Regions from separate parts of the Pseudomonas sp. MOIL14HWK12:I2 genome, predicted to be linked through region 1. Evidence: riboswitches for the same ligand, from Rfam matches in the RefSeq annotation. Region 1 holds a riboswitch; each other region holds the start of a gene.
What was found. Region 1 has a riboswitch for cobalamin ahead of cobW (cobalamin biosynthesis protein CobW). Riboswitches for the same ligand answer to the same signal wherever they lie in the genome.
Positions count from the first base shown of each region.

Region 2: it holds a riboswitch for cobalamin, as region 1 does, so the genes downstream of both, cobO (cob(I)yrinic acid a,c-diamide adenosyltransferase) here and cobW (cobalamin biosynthesis protein CobW) in region 1, are expected to answer to the same signal.
Region 3: it holds a riboswitch for cobalamin, as region 1 does, so the genes downstream of both, PSK12I2_RS0113335 (ABC transporter substrate-binding protein) here and cobW (cobalamin biosynthesis protein CobW) in region 1, are expected to answer to the same signal.

Region 1 is NZ_KI783313.1:411,109-418,830, reverse strand. Features, by position in the region: gene PSK12I2_RS0118265 (PHP domain-containing protein) at 1-586, shown strand, start outside; gene PSK12I2_RS0118260 (L-threonylcarbamoyladenylate synthase) at 583-1,212, shown strand; gene PSK12I2_RS0118255 (ScpA family protein) at 1,323-2,051, shown strand; gene PSK12I2_RS0118250 (cobalamin biosynthesis protein) at 2,042-2,416, opposite strand; gene PSK12I2_RS0118245 (CbtA family protein) at 2,416-3,093, opposite strand; gene PSK12I2_RS0118240 (CbtB domain-containing protein) at 3,106-3,291, opposite strand; cobalamin riboswitch at 3,377-3,583, opposite strand; cobalamin riboswitch at 3,642-3,968, shown strand; gene cobW (cobalamin biosynthesis protein CobW) at 4,071-5,123, shown strand; gene cobN (cobaltochelatase subunit CobN) at 5,130-7,722, shown strand, end outside.
Region 2 is NZ_AZOA01000003.1:172,197-179,918, reverse strand. Features, by position in the region: gene PSK12I2_RS0100890 (metallophosphoesterase) at 125-958, opposite strand; gene PSK12I2_RS0100885 (YggL family protein) at 1,028-1,396, opposite strand; gene PSK12I2_RS0100880 (four-helix bundle copper-binding protein) at 1,562-1,891, opposite strand; cobalamin riboswitch at 1,989-2,185, shown strand; gene cobO (cob(I)yrinic acid a,c-diamide adenosyltransferase) at 2,281-2,907, shown strand; gene PSK12I2_RS0100870 (cobyrinate a,c-diamide synthase) at 2,901-4,199, shown strand; gene bluB (5,6-dimethylbenzimidazole synthase) at 4,196-4,846, shown strand; gene cbiB (adenosylcobinamide-phosphate synthase CbiB) at 4,843-5,751, shown strand; gene cobD (threonine-phosphate decarboxylase CobD) at 5,744-6,733, shown strand; gene PSK12I2_RS0100850 (cobyric acid synthase) at 6,730-7,722, shown strand, end outside.
Region 3 is NZ_AZOA01000014.1:55,200-62,921, reverse strand. Features, by position in the region: gene cobG (precorrin-3B synthase) at 1-521, shown strand, start outside; gene PSK12I2_RS0113350 (precorrin-8X methylmutase) at 514-1,140, shown strand; gene PSK12I2_RS0113345 (precorrin-2 C(20)-methyltransferase) at 1,140-1,880, shown strand; gene cobJ (precorrin-3B C(17)-methyltransferase) at 1,868-3,538, shown strand; cobalamin riboswitch at 3,545-3,835, shown strand; gene PSK12I2_RS0113335 (ABC transporter substrate-binding protein) at 3,866-4,882, shown strand; gene PSK12I2_RS0113330 (iron ABC transporter permease) at 4,879-5,913, shown strand; gene PSK12I2_RS0113325 (ABC transporter ATP-binding protein) at 5,910-6,674, shown strand; gene PSK12I2_RS0113320 (DUF962 domain-containing protein) at 6,659-7,177, opposite strand; gene PSK12I2_RS0113310 (IclR family transcriptional regulator C-terminal domain-containing protein) at 7,321-7,722, shown strand, end outside.

The DNA of each region.
Region 1 (7,722 bases):
GGGACGCTGGGAACGCGCCCGGGAAATCGACCGGCGGCTGGCGGCCAAGGGCATGCCTGGTACCCTGGACGGCGCCCGGGCGGTGCAGCTGGCCCTGGGTGACAGTCGCAATGCGCCGGCCCGGCCGCATTTCGCCGAATACCTGGTGCAGGCCGGCTTCGTCGAAGACCGCGGCGATGCCTTTCGCAAGTGGCTGGGCGGCGGCAAGCTCGGCGACGTCAAGCAGCACTGGCCGACCCTGGCCGAAACCCTGGCGACCCTGAAGGGCGCCAAGGCATGGATCAGTCTGGCCCACCCGCTGGCCTATGGCTTCACCCGTACCAAACTGCGCAAGCTGATCGGCGAATTCGTCACCGGCGGTGGCCACGCCATCGAGGTGGTCAATGGCGTGCAGCCGGCGGAGCAGGTCGGCACCCTGGCAATTCTGGCGCGGGAATTCGGTCTGATGGTCAGTGCGGGTAGCGATTTCCATGCGCCGGCCGACTGGTCGGAGCTGGGGATGTACCGCCCGTTGCCCGAAGATCTGCCGCCCCTCTGGGCGCGCTTCAGTCAACCGCTGTACCCTCAGAATCGGGAACCCCAATGAGCCAGTTCATCGAGATTCATCCGCAGAATCCCCAGCCGCGGCTGATTCGTCAGGCCGTGGAAATCATTCAGTCCGGCGGTGTCATCGCCTATCCCACCGATTCGTCCTATGCCCTGGGCTGCCGTATCGGCGAGAAGAGCGCGGTGGAGCGTATCCGCCGCATCCGCCAGCTCGACGACAAGCACAACTTCACCCTGGTGTGCTGCGATCTTTCCGAGCTGGGCATCTATGCCAAGGTGGATACCAGCGCCTTCCGCCTGCTCAAGGCCTACACACCAGGGCCCTATACCTTCATCCTCAATGCCACCCGCGAGGTGCCGCGCATGCTGCTGCATCCCAAGCGGCGCACCATCGGCGTGCGGGTGCCCCAGCATCCCATCACCCTGGCGCTGCTGGAGGCGCTGGGCGAGCCGCTGATGAGCGTAAGCCTGATCCTGCCGGGGGATGACGAAGCCCTGGGCGATGCCTGGGAGATCCGCGAGCGTCTCGAGCATTTTGTCGACCTGGTGATCGAGGGCGGTCCGGGTGGCCTGCAGCCCTCCACCGTGATCAGCCTGGCCGACGACGAGCCGGAAGTGATCCGCGTCGGTGCCGGCGATCCCACGCCCTTCATGATCGAAGCATGAGCGAAGCCCTGGACCCCCAGCTGCTGGAGCCCGAGCAGCTGCGCCTGGCGCTGGTCTATGGCGAGGCCTTCACCGAACTGCCCCAGGACCTCTACATTCCGCCGGATGCGCTGGAGGTCTTTCTCGAAGCCTTCGAGGGGCCCCTCGACCTGCTGCTCTATCTGATCCGCAAGCAGAACATCGACATCCTCGACATTCCGGTCGCCGAGATCACCCGGCAGTACATGAGCTACGTCGAGCTGATGAAGGCGGTGCAACTGGAGCTGGCCGCCGAATACCTGCTGATGGCCGCCATGCTGGCGGAGATCAAGTCGCGCATGCTGCTGCCGCGCGCCGAAGGCCTGGAGGCCGAAGAGGAAGACCCGCGCGCCGAACTGATCCGCAGGCTGCAGGAATACGAGCGCTTCAAGAAGGCCGCCGAGGACCTCGACGACCTGCCGCGGGAGGGACGCAACTTCGTGGTGCCCAGCTTGCCGGCGCCCGAGGCGCGGGCGCGCAAGCTCCTACCCGAGGTGGAGCTGGGCGAGTTGCTGCTGGCCATGGGCGAGGTCCTGCGCCGCGCCGACCTGTTCGAGAGTCACCAGGTGACCCGCGAGGTGCTGTCCACCCGCGAGCGCATGAGTCAGGTGCTGGAGCGCCTCAAGGATGGCGCCTTCGTACCCTTCGTGGCGCTGTTCACCCTGGATGAAGGCCGGCTCGGGGTGGTGGTGACCTTCATGGCCATCCTCGAGCTGGTCAAGGAGTCCCTGGTGGAGCTGGTGCAGAACGAGCCCTTCAGCCCCATCCATGTCCGCGCCCGGGTCAGAGACACTGATGCGGAAGGGGTCGCTCAGGCGTAAGCCAGCGCTGCCGTCGCGGCCGCGCTCTTGCGCTTGCCGACCCGCAACCGGGCGCCTTCACCGGCCGCAGCCAGGGCCGCGGCTTCAGCCACGCTGGGACTGCCGGTGTGTTGCAAGGCGACCGCACTCGGCGCGGCGATGCCCTCCTGTTGCGCCAGACGTTCGGCGGAGAAGCCCTGCAAGGGCAGTTGCCAGCGCTGGGCCAGGTGTTGCAGTGCGTTTTCCTCCACACGGCGGTCCACCGTCGCCAGCGCCGTCAGGGCGTTGGGGTCGCAGCCGGCCTCCTGCAGCACTGCCAGGGCCAGCGCGGTCAGCTCCTCCACCGAACAGCCCCGGCGGCAACCCAGGCCCAGGACCAGCGCCATCAGGCCTGAGGCGCCTGGCGATGGAACAGCCAGCTGCAGGCGAGTCCCAGGAGCAGCCAGAACGGCAGGTTGCTGGCCAGCACGGCGATCTGGAAGTGCCGTTGCAAGGCCTCCGGTGCCAGGCTCGCCTGGGCGACGGGTTGGGGCGCACCCAGCAGATGGGGAATGAGCAGCAGCTCGAGGGCGGCGATCTTGAAGCCGGGATGGCGAGTGAACGCCAGGAGCGCGAGCGCCGCGGCAGTGGCACCGGCAGTGCCCAGCCACCAGGCTTGACGCAGGGTGAGATCCGCCGCGGCCGTGCCGGGTAGCTCCGGCGGCAGGCCGAGGCTGGGCGCCAGGCAAAAGGTGGCATAGCCGGCCAGGCCCCACAGCAGGCCCTGGTGCAGGCGGGTCGGGCCTCTTAGATTGAACAGGCCCGCCAGGATCAGGCCGAAGCCTACCGCCACCACCAGGTTACCGCCAAAGGTCGACAGGGTTCGCGGCCAGCCATCCGCCGGCGTCCAGGCTGCTTCTTCACCATGATGATGCTGTCCGGCCATGGCGGGCGCCTCGGTCTGGACCTCGTAGGTTTCCGCCTGGAGGATGAGCGGGGTCAGCCACAGGCTTTGCAGGGCACTCAGCAACAGGGCCGCAAGGAGGCCGGCCACGCCGGCACTGAAGGCAATACGCTGGAACATGGCGAACTCCTTTTAGTGGCAGGGGAAGCCTTCGCTATGGCGGGTATCGTGGGCGCCGTTGTGCAGCGCCTCGACATGGGAGAAACCGGCCAGAAGCACCAGGCCCAGGCCGAGCAGGCAGGCGAGCAGGGTGGCGGTCAGGCGCTGGGTGCGGGTACTGGTCTGGGGCAGGGCGGTGGTCGAGCGGGTAGCGGTCATGGCAGGGCCTCGGATTCCAAGCGGCAGGGACGCGCCGAGGCAGCGAGCCGCAGGCGGCCGCCGTCCAGCACGACCGCCCACCGCGGGTTGCTTGAAAGCAGCAGGCCGGTCTCCGGACTCACGAGGGTTGCAGGCTGCAACTACCAGGATCGCCTTCCCCAGACTTGCCGGCCGGGTGGCTCTGTGATCCTGCGCTCGTCTACCGTTGCGGGGGCAGTGCCGGACTCGGACCGGCTTCCCGTTTCACCGCGACCCATGGCGGAGTCGCGACACCTGAAGCAGCAGCGAGCAGACCACGCGCCTCGTCCGCCGGTCAAGTCTGGCCGATTGACACCCCGGCGGGGCGCTCGTAGCCTGTCGCGTTCCGAGGTGCTCTTGTCGGCAAGAGCTTGAAAGGGAACGCGGTGCGAAACCGCGGCTGCCCCCGCAACTGTAAGCGGCGTTTTTAGCCTCTCCACTAGAGCCTGTTCATAATTTGCTGCGCGTCGGCCAAACTGCGTTGAAGCTGCTTTCGGAATGCTCATTTACCATTCGTAAACTCCGCTTCCTCAAGCATCTTCGCCTTGTTTGACTCTAGCTCGCGAAATTATGAACACGCTCTAAGGCCACTGCTCACGCGGGAAGGCCGGAGCCGGGCGCCGCGAGCCAGGAGACCTGCCTCGCCACGTTTCGAACACGCAACCGGGCGGGGTGATCCGGGCTGCCATTGGGGCCTCGCCGCGGCGCGAGCGCCTGGCATGCCTGCCCGTCTTCTTTCGCTTTCTCTCTAATGGCAGCCCATGAAAACCCTGGCCAAGACCCCCGTCACCATCGTCACCGGCTTCCTCGGTTCCGGCAAGACCACCCTGCTGCGACACATGCTCGACCACGCCGAAGGCCGCCGCATCGCGGTGATCGTCAACGAATTCGGCGAGCTGGGCATCGACGGTGAAATCCTGCGCCAGTGCAGCATCGGCTGTACCGAGGAAGAGGCCCAGGGCCGCGTCTTCGAACTGGCCAACGGCTGCCTGTGCTGCACCGTGCAGGAAGAATTCTTCCCGGTGATGAAGGAGTTGGTGGCCCGCCGCGGCGACATCGACCATATCCTCATCGAGACCAGTGGCCTGGCCCTGCCCAAGCCCCTGGTGCAGGCCTTCCAGTGGCCGGAGATCCGCAACGCCTGCACGGTGGATGCGGTGATCACCGTGGTCGACAGCCCCGCGGTGGCGGCCGGCACCTTCGCCGCCCATCCCGAGCAGGTGGACGTCCAGCGCCGCCAGGACCCCAACCTCGACCATGAATCGCCGCTCCACGAGTTGTTCGAAGACCAGCTCGCCAGCGCCGATCTTGTGATCCTCAACAAGGCCGATGGCCTGGATGCCGAGGCCCTGGCGCGGGTACGTGCCGAGGTCACCGAGGAGTTGCCGCCGGCGGTCAAGGTGGTGGAAGCCAGTCGCGGCGTGCTGCCGCTGTCGGTTCTGCTGGGGCTGCAGGCCGAATCCGAGGCCCATATCGACAGCCGTCCCACCCACCATGACCTCGAAGGTCATGAAGACCACGATCACGACGAATTCGACTCCTTCGGCGTCCAGCTGCCCGAGGTGGCCGAGGCGACCCTGCTGGCGGCCCTGGCCGAGGTGGTCAAGACCCATGGTGTGCTGCGGGTGAAGGGCTTCGCGGCCATCGCCGGCAAGCCGCTGCGACTGCTGGTCCAGGGGGTCGGCACCCGCTTCGACAAGCACTTCGACCGCCCCTGGAAGACCGATGAGACTCGCAGCACCCAGCTGGTGCTGATCGGCCAGGAGTTGGACCAGGCGGCCATCACCGCCCAGTTGCGCGCCGCGGTCGCCTGACGCCAGATGCATCTGCTGCGTACCCAGCCGGGCGGCTTCGTCCCCGACGACGGCATCGCCCACCTGGCGCAGACGCCCGGTGAGATCGTCGTGCTCTGCAGTGGCGATTCGCACCTGGCTCTGCTGGCGGAGGCGACCCGTAGCCTGGACGAGGACTATCCGAGTCTGCGCCTGGCCAATCCCATGCAGTTGCAGAACCACGCCTCGGTGGACCTCTATGTCGAGGAGGTGCTGAGCCAGGCTCGGGTGGTGTTCATCTCCCTGCACGGCGGCCAGGGTTACTGGCGTTATGGCATGGAACGGCTGGCCGAGTTGGCCGCGCGGGGGCTGACCCTGATCGCGGTACCCGGCTGCGATCGGCCCGATCCTGAGCTGATGGCCCTGGGTACGGTGGCGCCGGACCTGGCCGAACGGCTGTGGCGCTATCTGCGCCAGGGAGGGCTGGGCAATGCCCGGGATTTCCTGCACTGCCTGGCGGCCGAATGCCTGGGTGCCCCTTACACCTACCAGCCGCCACGGGAATTGCCGCGGGTGGCGGTCTATCAGCCGGAAGGCCTGGGTCTGGACGGCTGGCGCCAGCACTGGCGACCGGATTGGCCGACCGCGGCGCTGCTGTTCTATCGCACCCATCTGCAGTCGGCCAACACCGCCTTCGTCGACGTCTTCTGCCAGCAGCTGGCCGCCGAAGGGCTGAATCCGTTGCCTATCGCCGTGGCCAGTCTCAAGGAGCCGGCCTGTCTGGAGGAGGTGGAGCGGCTGCTGGACGAGACCAGCGCCGCCCTGATCCTCAATACCACCGGCTTCGCCCAGTCCAGTCCGGAGCGGCCGAATCTGACGCCGTTCCGTCGCCCGGTGCCGGTGCTCCAGGCCATCTGCGCCCAGGACAATCACGAGCGCTGGCTGGAGAATCCCCAGGGTCTGGGTGCCCGCGACCTGGCCATGCATATCGCCCTGCCGGAATTGGACGGGCGCATCATTACCCGGCCGATCAGCTTCAAGGGCCTGGCCTGGCGCTGCGAGCGCAGCCAGAGCGACGTGGTCAACTACCAGGCCGATGGCGAGCGCATGGCCTTCGTCGCCCGCCTGGCGCGCAACTGGATCGAACTGGCACGGCGTCCTGCGGCGGACAAGCGCATCGCCCTGATCCTGGCCAACTATCCGACCCGCGATGGCCGCATCGGCAATGGCGTGGGCCTGGATACCCCGGCGGCAGCGCTCGGGGTGCTGCAGGCCCTGCAGACGGCCGGCTATCCGGTGGCCAATCTGCCGGACAGCGGCACCGCCCTGATCGAGCGCCTGCTCGGTGGGGTGACCAACGACAGCGCCCTGCGCGATCTGCGCCCGGCCTTGCAGAGTCTGGCGCTGCAGGACTACCAGGCGTTGTTCGCCGGGTTGCCGCTCAGCCTGCAGCAGGCGGTGACCGAGCGCTGGGGCGGACCCGAGACCGATCCCATGCACCGTCGCGGTCGGCTCATGGTGGCCGGGGTGCGCTTCGGCCTGACCTTTGTCGGCATCCAGCCGGCACGTGGCTACGACGTCGATCCGGCCGCGGTCTACCACGATCCTGCGCTGGTGCCGCCCCATGGCTACCTGGCCTTCTATTTCTGGCTGCGCGAGGCCTATGGCGCCCAGGCCGTGGTGCATCTGGGCAAGCACGGCAACCTGGAATGGCTGCCGGGCAAGGGCGTCGGGCTGTCGGCGGAGTGTTGGCCGGACGCCATTCTCGGACCGCTGCCCAACGTCTATCCCTTCATCGTCAACGACCCGGGCGAGGGCGCCCAGGCCAAGCGCCGCACCCAGGCGGTGATCATCGATCACCTGATGCCGCCGCTGACCCGAGCCGAGAGCTACGGGCCCCTGCGCGATCTGGAGCGCCTGGCCGACGAATACTATGACGCCAGCCTGCTGGATCTGCGGCGCGCCACCGAGTTGCGCGGCGAGATCCTGCAACTGGTGCGCGAGACCGCGCTGGATCGCGAGCTGGGGCTGGTGATCACCGACGATCCGGACAGCTGGCTGCCGCAACTGGACGCCTATCTCTGCGATCTTAAGGAATCCCAGATCCGCGACGGCCTGCATGTGTTCGGTGAATCCCCGACCGGGCAATTGCGTCGCGATACCCTGGTGGCGCTCTTGCGCATCCCCCGTGGCGATGCCCAGGGCGGCAATGCGAGTCTCTTGCGGGCGCTGGCCAAGGATCTGCAGCTGGAGTTCGATCCCCTGGCCGCCGACCTGGGCGAGCCCTGGCAAGGGGCGCGCCCGGCTTGCCTGGCGGCGCTGTCCGCCGAACCCTGGCGCACCCTGGGCGATACCCGGGAGCGCCTGGAATTGCTGGCCCTGGCGCTGGTCGCCGCGATGGTCGATGCCGAGCCCTTGCCGTTGGCGCTGGACGAATTGCCGGCGACCCGTCCGGTGCTGGAACACCTGGTCACCCAGGTGGCGCCGGCACTGGACGGCTGTGGCCCCGCTGAAATCGGCGGCCTCCTGGCGGCCCTGGACGGGCGCTTCGTGCCGGCCGGTCCCAGCGGCGCGCCCAGTCGCGGGCGGCTGGATGTCCTGCCCACCGGGCGCAACTTCTTTTCCGTGGACGTGCGCAACC
Region 2 (7,722 bases), on a different contig from region 1:
CCACTCTTGCCGAAAGTCCTAAGACTACGCGGCGCCCGTGGCCTGCCAGCCGTTTCAACAGCTTGAATCAATTTCCATTGCTGGAAGTGCGCGCGAGCGCGCATAGGCGTCCCGGTCGGACGCCTCAGCCTTCCGCGAGGGCGTCCTGCGCGGCCTGCCAGCGCAGTGCGTGACGCTCGCCGACGACGAAACGATCGCCCTGGAAGTCCCAGCGCTCCACGTCCACGGTCTTCTCCGTTCCTTCGCCGACCAGCAGGCGATTGAAGGAGTTGGGCGAGGTGCCGCGCACGCGCGATGAGAGGGCGGTGCCGGCCTGCACGATCCAGACCTCGCGGGGGAGGGTGGGGTACTGGCGACTCAGCGGCAGCACATAGGGCAGGTGGATATGGCCGCCCATCACCAGATCCAGGCCGGCATCGGCCCAGGTGGCCAGGGCGTGATCGGCATTGTGCTGCAGATTGCTCAGGTCGCTGAGTTCGAGGGCGCCGAAGGGCTGGTGGGCGATGACGATGCGCAACTTGCCCGGGCCTGCGCGGCGCAGGCGTTCGGCGACGCGCTCAATCTGCTCGGTGCTCACCGCGCCATCCTTGTGGCGTCGCGGGGCGGTGGTGTTGAGTCCGACCAGCAGGAGCTCGTCGTTCTCGAAACTGGGCTCGAGGTCCTGGCCGAAATGGCGGCGATAGTTGCCATAGGGCGTCAGGAAACGAGCGAAGACATTGTACAGCGGCAGGTCGTGATTGCCCGGGATCACCAGGGTGCGGGGAATGCCGTAGCTTTCCAGGCGTTCGACGAAGGTCTTGGCGGCGGCGAATTGCTCGCGCCGGGCGCGCTGGGTGATGTCCCCGGAAAGGATGAGGACATCGGCGCCGTGTTCGCGGACATGGGCTTCCAGGGCCGCGACCACGGCGGGTTGCTCGGTGCCGAAGTGGGTATCGGAGATTTGCAGGAGGGTCGTCATGAGGACCTGGTTTCCAACGGATTCCCCTTTACGACCGCAACGGACGCCAAGCTATCCGGCGAAGGCTAGTTAGACTTCGCCGTCGTGGTGCCAGGCGTCATGCAGATCGGAGGCGTTGGCTTCGCCGACTTCGGCGCGGGCCTTGAGCCAGTCCAGCAGCGCGGTACGGTCTTCCGCGGTGGGCGAGGTGTAGCGCTTGTTGGCCATGATGGTGCCTTCGACCCAGGCGTTGTCGAAGCCGCCGATGTAGTCCAGCTTGCGCTCTTCGACGTAGTCGATGAAGTCGCCCAGGAAGGTGTCCAGATCGTCTTCGCTGAGTTCGTTCTTGAAGCTCACCTTGATTTCAAAGGCCAGTTCCTGGAATTCGCCCAGGTACTGCTTCTTGCGCAGGCGACGCTTCATGCGGCTCAAACGGGGATCTTGGTTGGTATCGGTCATGGCGAAGGCCTGGATATCGATGAAAGGGCGGGCATTATCCCTGGCGTCGCCGGGTAATGCCAATGCCGAACGCCCGAGCGGCGGCTTCCTGTGCGGGATTCGGCTGCGACCAGAGCGCGCAGCACGGCAGCCGGCGCTCAGCGGATACGGTTATCGGCAGCCGCCTCAGGCGGCCATGGCCGCGCAGGCGTCGGCGCAGGCTGCGCAGGCCCGGGCGCAGGCCTGGCAATGCTCAGCCTTGTGCTTGCCGCATTCGGCGGCGCAGGCACGGCAGGTGGCCAGGCACAGGGCGCAGGCTTCGGCGATGCGGTCGCTGCCGCGCTGCATGAAGGTGGCGGCCAGGCGGCAGGCGTCGGCGCAATCGCGATCCAGACGGACGCAGTCACGCATCATGTCCAGATTGGCTTCGCCCAGGCAGGCGCTGGCGCAGGTTTCGCAGGCGGCGGCGCAATCGAGGCAGGCCTTGATGCAGGCGGCGAGGGTGGCATCGTTCATCCGGTAGCTCCTGGCGGTGGGTGTCTAGGGTGGACCCGTCCGCGCGACGCCGAGTTCGGGCGGCGCCATCGATTGACGCTCTCCCGGCTAGTCCGTACCCTGCGCCCTTGCACGTGGTGCCCCGCCTGGAGCGGGGTGAAACAGGGAAGCCGGTCGAGCCGGCGCTGCCCCCGCAACGGTAGTTGAGCAGTAGCTGCGCGATGCCCACTGGCCCTGGCCGGGAAGGGGCGCAGCGGATGCCCTTAGGGCATCGGCTCACCAGCCCGGAGACCGGCCACGCTTGCGTTCATCTCGGCGATGCGGAGGGCGTCGCGCGGCGTCGCCACCTGCCTTGCGCGGGCGGCGTCTCTGCCCGTTTCTCCGCCGCGCCCGCACCCGGAGAACCATCCATGACCGACACCCCCGATTCGACCAGCCCCGAGCGCGACGAGCGCCACCGCGCGCGCATGGTGCGCAAGAAGGCGGTGATCGACGCCCGCATCGCCGAAGCCCAGGACGAACGCGGCCTGCTGCTGGTGCATACCGGCATCGGCAAGGGCAAGAGCAGCTCCGCCTTCGGCATGGCGGCGCGCGCCCTCGGCCACGGCATGAAGGTGGGCGTGGTGCAGTTCATCAAGGGCCGCCGCGATACCGGCGAGCAACTCTTCTTCAAGCGGTTCCCGGACGAGGTGCGCTACCACGTCATGGGTGAGGGCTTCACCTGGGACACCCAGGACCGGGCCCGCGACCTGCAGTCGGCGGCCGCGGCCTGGGCGGTGGCGGTGGAGCTCTTGCGCGATCCGGCCATCGGCCTGGTGCTGCTGGACGAACTCAACATCGCCTTCAAGCATGGCTACCTGGAGGTCGACCAGGTGCTGGCCGACCTGGCCGGGCGTCCGGCTCATCAGCACGTGGTGGTGACCGGCCGCGGTGCGCCACAGGCATTGGTCGAGGCCGCCGACACCGTGACCGACATGAGTCTGGTCAAGCACGCCTTCCAGGCCGGCGTCCGCGCCCAGCAGGGCATCGAATGGTAGGCGAGACGCGGCATTGCCCGGCGCTGCTGATCGCCGCCCCGGCCTCGGGTCAGGGCAAGACCAGCGTCACCGCGGCCCTGGCCCGGCTGCACGCCCGCCAGGGGCGGCGGGTACGGGTGTTCAAGTGCGGCCCGGACTTTCTCGATCCGATGATTCTGGCCCGCGCCAGCGGCGCGCCGGTTTACCAGCTCGATCTGTGGATGATCGGCGAGGCCGAGAGCCGGCGCCTGCTGTGGGAAGCGGCGGGGGAGGCGGATCTCATCCTCATCGAAGGCGTCATGGGGCTGTTTGACGGCCAGCCCTCCGCGGCCGACCTCGCCGAGCGCTTTGGCGTACCGGTGCTGGGCGTGATCGACGCCGCCGGACTGGCGCAGACCTTTGGCGCCCTGGCCTATGGCCTCGCCCATTACCGGCCGAGTCTGCCCTTCGCCGGGGTGCTGGCCAATCGCAGCGGCAGTCCGCGGCAGACCCAGCTGATCCGCGGCAGCCTGCCGGCGGGCATGACCTTCTTTGGTAGCCTGCCGCGCGATGCCGGCATCGAATTGCCGAGTCGTCACCTGGGGCTGATCCAGGCCGACGAGGTCACCGACCTGGATCGCCGTCTGGACATGGCGGCCGATGCCCTGGGCGCCAGTTCCGACATCGAATTGCCGCCGCCCGTGGCCTTCGCCGCGCCGGAGCCGACCGCGGTCGAGCCACTGCTAGCCGGAGTGCGGATTGGCGTGGCCCGGGATGCGGCGCTAGCCTTCATCTACCAGGCCAACCTGGATCTCTTGCGCGCCCTGGGCGCCGAGCTGCAGTTCTTTTCCGTGCTGGCCGACACGACGCTGCCGGCGGTGGACAGCCTTTATCTGCCGGGCGGCTATCCCGAGCTGCACCTGCAGACGCTGTCCAACAACCTGGGCATGCGCGCGGCCATCCGCGCCCACCACGCAGCGGGCAAGCCGATCCTCGCCGAGTGCGGCGGCATGCTCTATCTGCTCGACGAACTGACCGACAAGGCCGGCGAATCCGCCAGCCTGCTCGGGCTGCTGCCGGGCAGCGCGCGGATGCAGGCGCGACTCACCGCCCTGGCCCTGCAGTCGGTGGATTTCGAACAGGGCACCCTGCGCGGCCACACCTATCACCACTCCGCCCTGGAGTCACCCGAGACGCCCTGGGCGCGCGGGCTGTGCCCCAACGGCAAGGCGGTGGCCGAGGCGGTCTACCGAGACGGTCGCCTCACCGCCAGCTATATTCACTTCTACATGCCGTCGGCACCCGCCGCGGCCGCCGCGATGCTCAAGCCGTGACCACGACCCCCTATACCCCCGCCGACCAAGCCGCCGTCTACCGAGCCATCGCCGAGCGCCGCGACATGCGCCATTTCTGCGGTGGCGAGGTGCCTCCCGAACAACTGGCCCGTCTGCTGGGCGCTGCGCACCAGGCGCCCAGCGTCGGACTGATGCAGCCCTGGCGCTTCCTGCGCATCAGCGATCCAGCCCTGCGCCAGCGCCTGCACGAATTGGTGGAAGAAGAGCGCTGCGCCACCGCCGAGGCCCTTGGCGAGCGCAGCGACGACTTCATGAAGCTCAAGGTGCAGGGCATCCTCGACTGCGCCGAGGTGCTGGTGGCGGCGCTCATGGACGGCCGCGAAGCCCACGTCTTCGGCCGCCGTACCCTGCCGGAGATGGACCTGGCCTCGCTGTCCTGCGCCATCCAGAATCTCTGGCTGGCCGCCCGCTGCGAAGGCCTGGGCATGGGCTGGGTGTCGCTGTTCGAACCGGAAGCCGTGCGCAGCCTGCTGGAGATGCCGGAAGGCGCCCAGCCGGCGGCCATCCTCTGCTTGGGGCCGGTGGAAGCCTTCTACCCGCGGCCCATGCTGGAAGAGGAGGGCTGGCGCCAGGGGCGGCCGCTGGAGGAACTGGTCTTCGAGAACCGCTGGGGCCAGAAGCCATGATGCTGGCCTTCGCGGTCGTCGGCGGCATGCTGCTCGACCTGCTGCTCGGCGAACCCCGCCGCGCCCATCCCCTGGTCCTGTTCGGGCGCCTGGCCGATAGCCTGGAGGCCCGCTTCAATCCCGGCGGGCGCGGCTGGCGCAGCCATGGCGTGATGGCCTGGAGCCTGGCCGTGTTGCCTTGGGTGCTGCTCACCGCCTTGCTCTGCCAGATCGGCTGGCTGGCCTGGATCATCCAGCCCCTGGCGCTGTATCTGGCCGTGGGACTGCGCAGCCTGGGCGAGCACGCCGAGCCGGTGGCGCGCGCCCTGCAACGCAACAACCTGCCCGAGGCGCGGCGTCGGGTCGGCTATCTGGTCAGTCGCGAAACCAGCGAGCTGGACGAGACCGCCGTGGCCCGCGCCGCCACCGAATCGGTGCTGGAGAACGGCAGCGATGCGGTCTTCGCCGCGCTGTTCTGGTTCGCCCTGCTCGGCGCACCCGGCGTGGTGCTCTATCGCCTGGCCAATACCCTGGACGCCATGTGGGGCTATCGCACGCCGCGCCTGGAGCGTTTCGGCTGGGCCGCGGCGCGCCTGGACGATGTCCTCAACTATATCCCCGCGCGCCTGGTGGCCCTGACCTATGCCGGCCTCGGCCGTTTCTGGAGCGCCATCGAAAGCTGGCGGACCCAGGCGCCGCTGTGGGACAGCCCCAACGCCGGCCCGGTGATGGCGGCCGGTGCCGGTGCCCTGGGCGTGAGCCTGGGCGGTCCGGCCCGCTACCACGGCGAGTGGCACGAGCGCCCGGTGCTGGGCCGTGGCCCGGCGCCGACCTTCCTGGCCATCACCCGCGCCCTGAAATTGGTCCGCCGTGGCGCCTGGTTGTGGACCGCACTGATCGCCCTGGGAGGACTGCTGCTTGCTTGAGCACGGCGGTCGCCTGAGGCGCGCGGCGCGCACCTACGACATTCCCCTGGGCGACTGGCTGGACCTGTCCACCGGCCTGGCTCCCTGGCCCTGGCCGCTGCCGGAGATTCCCGCCAGCGCCTGGGCACGGCTGCCCGAGCCCGACGACGGCCTGGTGGAAGCCGCCTGCGCCTGCTACCGGGCCAGCGCGGCTCTGCCGGTGGCCGGCTCCCAGGCCGCCATCCAGGCGCTGCCGACCCTGCGTCCATCCGCGCGGGTCGCGGTGCTGGCGCCCTGTTATGCCGAGCATGCCCTGGCCTGGCGTCGCGCCGGGCACGAGGTGCTGGAGTGGGACGAGACAGGCATCGCGACCCATCTCGACCAGCTGGACGTGGTGGTGGTGGTCAATCCCAATAACCCCACCGGCGAGCGCCTGTCGCCCGCCCGGTTGCTGGACTGGCACGCCCGGCTCGAACGCCGGGGTGGCTGGCTGGTGGTGGACGAGGCCTTCATGGATCCCACCCCGGGGGCAAGCCTTGCGCCCTTCAGCGATCTGCCCGGCCTGATCGTGCTGCGCTCCTTTGGCAAATTCTTCGGACTGGCCGGGATGCGGCTGGGCTTCGTGCTGGCGGCGCCGAGCCTGCTGGCGCAGCTGGACGAGCAGGTGGGGCCCTGGACGGTGAACGGCCCCAGTCGTTATCTCGCCCGGCAGCTGCTGGCCGATCAGTCGGGCCAGCAGCGTCAGCGCGAGGCGTTGCTCGAGGCCGGCGAGCGGCTGGCCGCGGTGCTCGCTAGCCATGATCTGCTGCCCAGCGGCGGCTGTGCCCTGTTTCAATTGCTGCAGCGCCCGGATGTCGCGGCTCTGCACGAACACCTGGCCCGCCAGGCCATCCTGACCCGTCTGTTTCCCGCGCTTGGCGCTCTAAGATTCGGTCTGCCCGGCGACGAGGCCGGCTGGCAGCGCCTGGACCAGGGCCTCGCCAGCTACCGGAGTCCCCTATGAGTACGCTGATGGTGCAGGGCACCACCTCCGACGCCGGCAAGAGCACCCTGGTGGCCGCCCTGTGCCGCTGGCTCTATCGCCAGGGCGTGGCCGTGGTGCCCTTCAAGCCGCAGAACATGGCGCTCAACAGCGCCGTGACCGCCGATGGCGGCGAGATCGGCCGCGCCCAGGCGGTTCAGGCCCAGGCCTGTGGCCTGGCGCCCCATACCGACATGAATCCGGTGCTGCTCAAGCCCAATACCGATGTCGGCGCCCAGGTGATCATCCATGGTCGCGCCGTCACCAGCATGGATGCCAAGGCCTATCACGCCTACAAACCGGTGGCGCGGGAAGCGGTGCTGGCCTCCCATGCGCGATTGGCCGAGCGCTATCAGGTGGTGCTGGTGGAAGGCGCCGGTTCGCCGGCCGAGATCAACCTGCGCCAGGGCGACATCGCCAACATGGGCTTCGCCGAGGCGGTGGACTGCCCGGTGCTGCTGGTGGCGGACATCGACCGCGGCGGCGTCTTCGCCCATCTGGTCGGCACCCTGGACCTGCTCGAACCCAGCGAACAGGCGCGCGTCGCCGGCTTCATCATCAACCGCTTCCGTGGCGACCTGGCCCTGCTGCAACCCGGGCTGGACTGGCTCGAAGCCCGTACCGGCAAGCCGGTGCTCGGCGTGCTGCCCTATCTGCACGACCTGCACCTGGAAGCCGAGGATCGCCTGGCCACCGGCCAGGTCGCCAAGCAGGGACCGCGCCTGCGGGTGGCGGTGCCGGTGATGCCGCGGCTGAGCAACCACACCGATTTCGATCCCCTGCGCCTGCATCCCCAGGTGGAATTGCTGTTTGTCCGCCAGGGCGAGGAATTGCCCGCTGCCGACCTGATCATCCTCGGCGGCTCCAAGAGCGTGCGCGGCGACCTGGCCTTCCTGCGCGCCCAGGGCTGGGATACGGCCATCGCCCGTCACCTGAGATACGGGGGACGGGTGCTGGGCATCTGCGGCGGC
Region 3 (7,722 bases), on a different contig from region 1:
AATCCGCCTTGTGTTGGGTCGGCGCCCAACCGGCTTTGGGCCGCCTGCCGGCCACGACTTTGGAGGCAGTCGCCGATTTGGCCGAGTACCACGGCAATGGCGACCTGCACCTCACCCCCTGGCAAGGTCTGCTGCTGCCGGACGTGCCGGTCGATCAGGCCTCCGAGCTGCTCGCCGCGCTGAAACTGCTGGATCTGATCACCGATCCCGCCGCGCCCCTGGCCCGGCTGGTCGCCTGTACCGGCAGCCAGGGCTGCGCCAAGGGCCAGGCCGACACCAAGGGCGATGCCCTGCGCCTGGCCGAGCGGCTGCCGGCCGGCGTCGAGGTGCACCTCTCCGGTTGCCCGCGCAGCTGCGCCCTGGCCGGACAGGCACCCCACACCCTGCTGGCGATGGCCCCCGGTCGCTATGACCTCTTCGTGCGCGACGCCACCCAGCCCGGTCCGGGCCGGCGGCGCGCCACCCATTTGTCCCTCGACGAGGCCGCCGCCTGGCTGGCCCGGAGTCCCAGTGATGCTTGAATACGAACGCGACGGCCAGGCGATCTATCGCCAATCCTTCGCCACCATCCGCGCCGAAGCCGATCTCTCGGCCATCCCCGCCGACCTGGAAAAGCTCGCCGTGCGGGTGATCCACGCCTGCGGCATGGTCGACGTGGTCCAGGACCTGGCCTTTTCCCCGGGGGCCGGGGCGGCCGGGCGCGCGGCCCTGGCGGCCGGCGCGCCCATCCTCTGCGATGCGCGCATGGTCGCCGAGGGTGTCACCCGCACCCGCTTGCCAGCGAATAATCAGGTGATCTGCACCCTGCACGACGAGGGCATCCGCGAGCTGGCCGTGGCCCAGGGCAACACCCGCTCGGCGGTGGCCCTGGAGCGCTGGCGACCGCATCTGGCCGGCAGCGTGGTGGTGATCGGCAATGCCCCCACCGCGCTGTTCTATCTGCTGGAAATGCTCGACGCCGGGGCGCCCAGGCCGGCGCTGATCCTCGGCATGCCGGTGGGCTTCGTCGGGGCGATGGAGTCCAAGGACGCCCTGGCCGCCGACAGCCGCGGCGTGCCCTATGTCATCGTCCGCGGTCGGCGGGGCGGCAGTGCCATGGCCGCCGCGGCGGTCAACGCCCTGGCCACGGAGGTGGAGTGATGGCGGGCCGCCTGCTCGGCCTGGGCGTCGGCCCCGGCGATCCGGAACTCATCACCCTGAAGGCCCTGCGCCTGCTGCAGGGCGCGCCGGTGGTGGCCTATTTCGTCGCCAAGGCCAAGGCCAACGCGGGCCAGGGCGGCAATGCCTATGGCGTCATCGAGGGCTATCTGCTGGACGGCCAGCAGCGCCTGCCGCTGGTCTATCCGGTGACCACCGAGAAGCTGGCGCCGCCGCTGTCCTACGAGACGGTGATCGCCGACTTCTACGACACCGCCGCCGTCCAGGTGGCCGATCACCTGGACGCCGGTCGCGACGTGGCGGTGATCTGCGAGGGCGATCCCTTCTTCTACGGCTCCTACATGTACCTGCACGATCGCCTGGCCGAGCGCTACGAGGCCCAGGTGGTGCCGGGGGTCTGCTCCATGCTCGGCGGCGTGGCCATGCTCGGCCTGCCGCTGGTCTATCGCAACCAGACCCTGACGGTGCTCTCCGGGGTGCTCTCCGCGGAAGAACTCAAGGCGCGCCTGGCCAGCGCCGACGCCGCCGTGGTGATGAAGCTCGGTCGCAACTTCGAGAAGGTGCGCCAAGTGCTGCGTGAGCTGGGTCTGGACGAGCGCGCCCGCTACATCGAGCGCGCCACCATGGACAATCAGCGCATCGTCGCGCTGGACGCCGTCGACCCCATGGCCTCGCCGTATTTCTCGCTGGTGGTGGTGCCGGGGGTGAAATGGAAGGGTTGAGCCCGGCCATCGTCATCCTCGGTCCCGGCGCCCTGGCCACCGCCCGCCGCTTGCAGGCCGGCCTGCCGGGCAGCCTGGTGCATGGCCTGGCCGGGCGGGTCGAGGGCGACGTCAGCTACAGCGCCTTCGGCGATCACCTGCGTGACCTCTATCGGCAGCAGCGCCCGCTGCTGGTGCTCTGCGCCGCCGGCATCGTCATCCGCAGCCTGGCGTCCTTGCTGGACGACAAGACCGCCGAGCCGCCGGTGCTGGCCGTGGCCGAAGACGGCAGCGCCGTGGTGCCGCTGCTGGGCGGCCTGGCCGGCGCCAATCGCCTGGCCCGTCAGCTCGGTACGCTGCTGAACGTGGCCCCGGCCATCACCACCAGTGGCGAACTGAGATTCGGCACCTGCCTGCTCGATCCGCCGGCCGGCTATGCCCTGGCCGATGTCGACGTGGCCAAGCACCGGGTGGCCGATCTGCTGGCCGGCGCCCCGGTACGCATCGAGGGCGAGGCGCCCTGGCTGGACGCGGTGCCCCTGGCCCGCGATCCCGCGGCGCGGCAGCGCATCCTGGTCTCGCCACTGGCCAGCGCTGACGACCACACCCTGCTGATCCATCCCCGCGCCGTGCTGGTGGCGGTACGCGCCGATGCCACGGCCGCCGCCGTCACCGCGCTGCTCGCCAGCGCCGGCTATGCGCCGGGCGCCGTGGCGCTGCTGCTGGCGCGGGCGGAAGACATGGCCGCGCCCGGTCTCGCCGAGCTGAGCCAGACGCTGGCCGTACCCCTGAGATTCGTCGACGCCCGCACCCCGGACTTCGCCCGGGCGTCGGTGGCGCGGGCCCAGACCCAGGGCCTCGCCCTGCACCTGCATGACCGGCCGCTGGACGCCGAGGACCTGGGCCAGCGCCGTGGGCGCCTCAGCGTGGTGGGCCTCGGCCCCGGCGCGGCGGAGCTCATGGCACCCGTGGTGCGCCGCGCCCTGGACCAGGCTCAGGACGTGCTCGGCTACGCCACCTACGTGCAGATGGCCGGTCCCTTGCGCCCGGATCAGCTGGCCCATGCCAGCGACAACCGCGAAGAATTGCAGCGCGCCCGCCACGCCTTTGAACTGGCCGCCAGCGGGCGCCAGGTGGTCATGGTGTCGTCCGGCGATCCAGGCGTCTTCGCCATGGCCGCCGCGGTGCTGGAGGTGCTGGAAGGCGCCGACGATCCGCGCTGGGCGGCGGTGGAGCTGGAGATCCTCCCGGGCATCACCGCGGCCATGGCCAGCGCCGCCCTGGCCGGCGCGCCCCTGGGCCACGACTTCTGCCTGATCTCCCTGTCCGACAACCTCAAGCCCTGGGCGGTGATCGAGCAGCGCCTGCGCCAGGCCGCCGCGGCCGACCTGGCCATGGCCTTCTACAACCCCATCTCCAAGGCCCGGCCGCATCAGCTGGAGCGGGCGCTGGACGTCCTGCGCAGCTGCCGTCCGGCGAACACCCCGGTGATCCTCGGCCGCGACGTCGGCCGTCCCGGTGGTGGTCTCGAATACACCAGCCTCGGCGCGCTGCGCAGCGACATGGTGGATTCACGCACCCTGGTGATCCTCGGCTCCAGCCATACCCGGCGTTTCCCGCGGGCCGATGGCGGCGAGTGGGTCTATACGCCGCGCTGGTACGATCCGGAATTGTTATAAAGTAACATTTAGTGCTTGAATCCTGGTCGCCGCTGGCTCACCCTCGGCGACCTTCCTGTTCCCTGGCGAGAAGCCGGTGCAACTCCGGCGCGGTCGCGCCACTGTGAGTCTTCGAGGTTCCGTACGAAAAGTCGCCGAGCGACGGTCAGGCGAGGCGGAAAAGGCTGAGGAAGCGGAGTTTACGAAACGTAAATGAGCATTCCGAAGCGTTTTCCAACGAAGCATCACCGAGCGCAGGCAATTTTCGTACGGAACCCAGGAGGCGAGCCAGACCTTGCCAGGGACTACCCAACATCCACAAGGGACGCGTCATCCCAAGGAGAGTCCATGTTTCGCCGTCTTCTGCCGCTGATCGCCGCCGGCCTGTTGTCCGTTGCCTCTCTCACCACCCAGGCGGCCACCGCCTATCCGCTGACCGTGCACAACTGCGGTCGTGAACTGGTCTTCGAGCGCGCGCCCCAGCGGCTGGTCAGCCTCGGTCAGGCCAGCACCGAGTTGCTCTTGCGCCTGGGCGTGGGCGCGCGGCTGGTGGGCACCGGCGTCTGGTTCGGCGGCTTGCCCGCGGACCTGCAGGCGGCGGGCAAGGGCATTCCGCGGCTGGCCGACAACGCCCCCAGCTTCGAGGCCGTGGTCGGCACCCGGCCGGACCTGGTGGCGGCCCAGTACACCTATCACGTCGGCCCCGGTGGCGAGGTGGCGGACTTCCCGCGCTTCGCCAAGCTGGGCATCGCCGCCTATGTGGCGCCCAGCGATTGCGAGGGCAAGGCGGTGACCGCCGATTCCAACAGCGATGGCAGCCGCAGCGCGCCCTTCGACATGCAGCTGGTGACCCGCGAAGCCCGCGAGCTGGCGGCCATCCTCGATGTGCAGCCGGCCGGCGAGCGTCTGGTCGCCGACATGGACCGCCGTATCGCCGTCGCGGGCGAGCAGGCCAAAGCCGCCGGGGTGCAGGGCCGCTCGGTGCTGTTCTGGTTTTCCAGTCCGCGGCTGGAAGGGGATCCCTGGGTCGCCGGCAACCTCGGTGCGCCGGCCTGGATCGCCCGGGCCCTGGGGCTGCGCAACGTGGTCGACAGCGCCGAGGAATGGCCGGCGGTGAGCTGGGAGCGCATCGCCAGCCTGGACCCTGACTATATCGTCGTGGCGCGCATGGACCGGCGTCTCTACCCGGCCGATGACGTGGACAAGAAGCTGGCCTTCCTGCGCAGCGATCCCTTGACCCGCGAATTGCGCGCGGTACGCGAGAATCACCTGCTGGTGGTGGATGCCCCGACCCTCAATCCCTCGCTGCGGGTGGTGGACAGCGTCGAGGCCCTGGCCGCCGACCTGGCCAAGCCGCAACCATGAGTCTGCCCCTGGCGGCCGAAGGCGCCCGGCCCTGGCGCTGGCTGCTGGGCCTGGCCGCGGTGCTGGCGCTGGCGGCGAGCGTGGTGCTGGCGGCGTCCTTCGGCGAGATGCCCATCGCGCCCCTGACCAGTCTGCAGGCCATCGCCAACGGCCTCGGCCTGGGGCCCTATCCGGTGGAGCGCATCGTCCAGGGCATCGTCTGGGAATACCGCCTCAGTCGCGCCCTGGTGGCCGCCTGCTGCGGTGCGGGCCTGGCGGTCTCCGGCGCCATCCTTCAGGCGCTGCTGCGCAACGCCCTGGCCGAGCCCTATGTGCTGGGGCTGTCGGCCGGCGCCTCCACCGGCGCGGTGCTGGTGATGCTGCTGGGCGTCGGTGGCGGGGTGCTTGGCGTGTCCCTGGGTGCCTTTCTCGGCGCGGTGCTGGCCTTCGCCGTGGTGCTGCCCTTTCTCGGCAGCGGCGGCAGTACCCGCATCATCCTCGCCGGGGTGGCGGCTTCCCAGCTGTTCAATGCCCTGACCGCCTATATCGTCGCCACCGCGGCCAATGCCGAGCAGGCGCGCAGCGTGATGTTCTGGCTGCTCGGCAGCCTGGCCGGGGTGCGCTGGCCGGATGTCTGGCTGGCCGCCGGGGTGGTGCTCGCCGGGCTGCTGGTGTGCCTGGCCTGCGCCCGGGCGCTGGATGCCTTCGCCTTTGGCGAAGACGCCGCCGCCAGCCTCGGGGTGGCGGTGGGACCGCTGCGCCTGCTGCTGCTGGCCGTCACCGGCCTGATCACCGCCTGCCTGGTCAGCCTGGTGGGCGCGGTGGGCTTCGTCGGCCTGGTGATCCCCCATGTGGCGCGTTTCCTGGTCGGTCCGGGGCATGGCCGGCTGCTGCCCACCTGCGCCCTGATCGGCGCGCTGTTCATGGTGCTGGCCGACATCGTCGCCCGCACCCTGGTGGCCAAGCAGACCCTGCCCATCGGCGTGGTCACCGCCCTGGTCGGTGCCCCGGCCTTCGCCTTCATCCTCTATCGCGCACGGGAGGTCCGATGAGCCTCGCTGCGCGCGACGTGGCCTGGAGCGCCGGCGGCCAGCCGATCCTCGCCGGGGTGACCCTCGCGGTGCCGCCCGGTGGGGTGCTCGGACTGCTCGGCCCCAATGGCTCGGGCAAGTCCAGTCTGCTGCGGCTGCTGGCGGGGCTGCGGCGGCCGGAGGAGGGTAGGGTCAGTCTCGACGGGACGCCGCTGGCCGAGTTGCGCCGGCGCGACCTGGCGCGCCGGGTCGCCCTAGTGGAGCAGCAGGCCGGTACCGAGGCCGATCTGTCGGTGGCCGAAGTGGTGCGCCTGGGGCGTACGCCCCATCGTGGCCTGCTCGATGCTTGGAGCGCGCGCGACGCCGAGGTCTGCCAGCGCGCCCTGGCTCAGGTCGGCCTGGTCGACAAGGCGGCACGGCGCTGGCACAGCCTCTCCGGCGGCGAGCGCCAGCGCGCCCAGATCGCCCGCGCCCTGGCCCAGGAGCCCAGCGAACTGCTGCTGGACGAACCCACCAACCACCTCGACATCCAGCACCAGCTGGAGATCCTCGACCTGGTCCGCCGCCTGCCGGCGACCTGCGTGCTGGCCATCCACGATCTCAACCTGGCCGCGCTGTTCTGCGATCGCCTGGCGGTGCTGCGCGACGGCCGCCTGGTCGCCGAAGGCGCCCCCGGCGAGGTGCTGACGGCCGCGCTGATCCAGCAGGTCTGGGGGGTGAGGGCGCAGGTGACGCTGGACGGTCCCGACGGTCGGCCGTCGATCCGCTATCGGCTGGGCTGACGGCGCCGCACCGGGCCGGCCCGTTCTTCGATCGCCTGCCTGAGCTGCTGGCGACCGCCCAGCCAGAAGACGGCTTCGGTGGCGATGAACAGCGGACCGATGGCCAGGCCGGCCAGGTCGTCGAGAAAGGCCGGCTTGCGCCCCTCGTAGTGGTGGCCGACGAACTGGATGGCCCAGCCGACCAGGAACAGACCCAGCCCCCAGGCCAGCCAGACACCCGTGGTCTGGGCCGCCAGCGCGGCGCCCAGCCAGAGGGCGAGCGCGAGCAGGACGCTCATCAGCAGCCCCAGCGGCCGATCCAGGCGCAGATAGAAGAGCGCCACCGCACCGGCCACCGGCGCCGCGGGTGACAGCGGCCAGCCGGCCAAGGTAAAGACCGGTCGGGACAGCAGGATGGCCACCGCCAGCACGATCAGCAGGATGCCGGGGAAGTGGCTGGCGATATTGCGCGGATCGCGGTGGTAGCTCGCGTACTGGCTGAGATGATCTTCCAGGGTCTTCATCGACAGGCATCCAGGCGGCTGGGCGGGAAGCCTCAGCATGCACCTGGATGCCCCTGCGCGTCTGCGGGTGTCGGCAGAAATGCGATTGCGATAATCGCCCCCTCGCTCGATAATCGATCAAAAGCCTGCCGAGGATAGGGTCGATGGACGATAACCGCACCGCTCACGCCACCGGCCTGCCGCCACTGGCCGCGCCGCCCATCATCGCCTCGCCGGCCAAGCGCATCGAAGCCTTCACCGGCGACCCGAATTTCATGACCTCCCTGGCCCGCGGCCTGGCGGTCATCCACGCCTTCCAGGAGCGCAAGCGCCAGCTGACCATCGCCCAGATCAGCCATCGCACCGAGATCCCTCGCGCCGCGGTGCGTCGCTGCCTGCACACCCTGATGAAGCTGGGCTACGTCACCACCGATGGGCGCACCTATTCGCTGCTGCCCAAGGTGCTGACCCTGGGGCACGCCTATCTGTCGTCGACGCCGCTGGCGGTCACCGCCCAGCCGGTGCTCGATCGCCTGAGCGAGCAACTGCACGAGGCCTGCTCCATG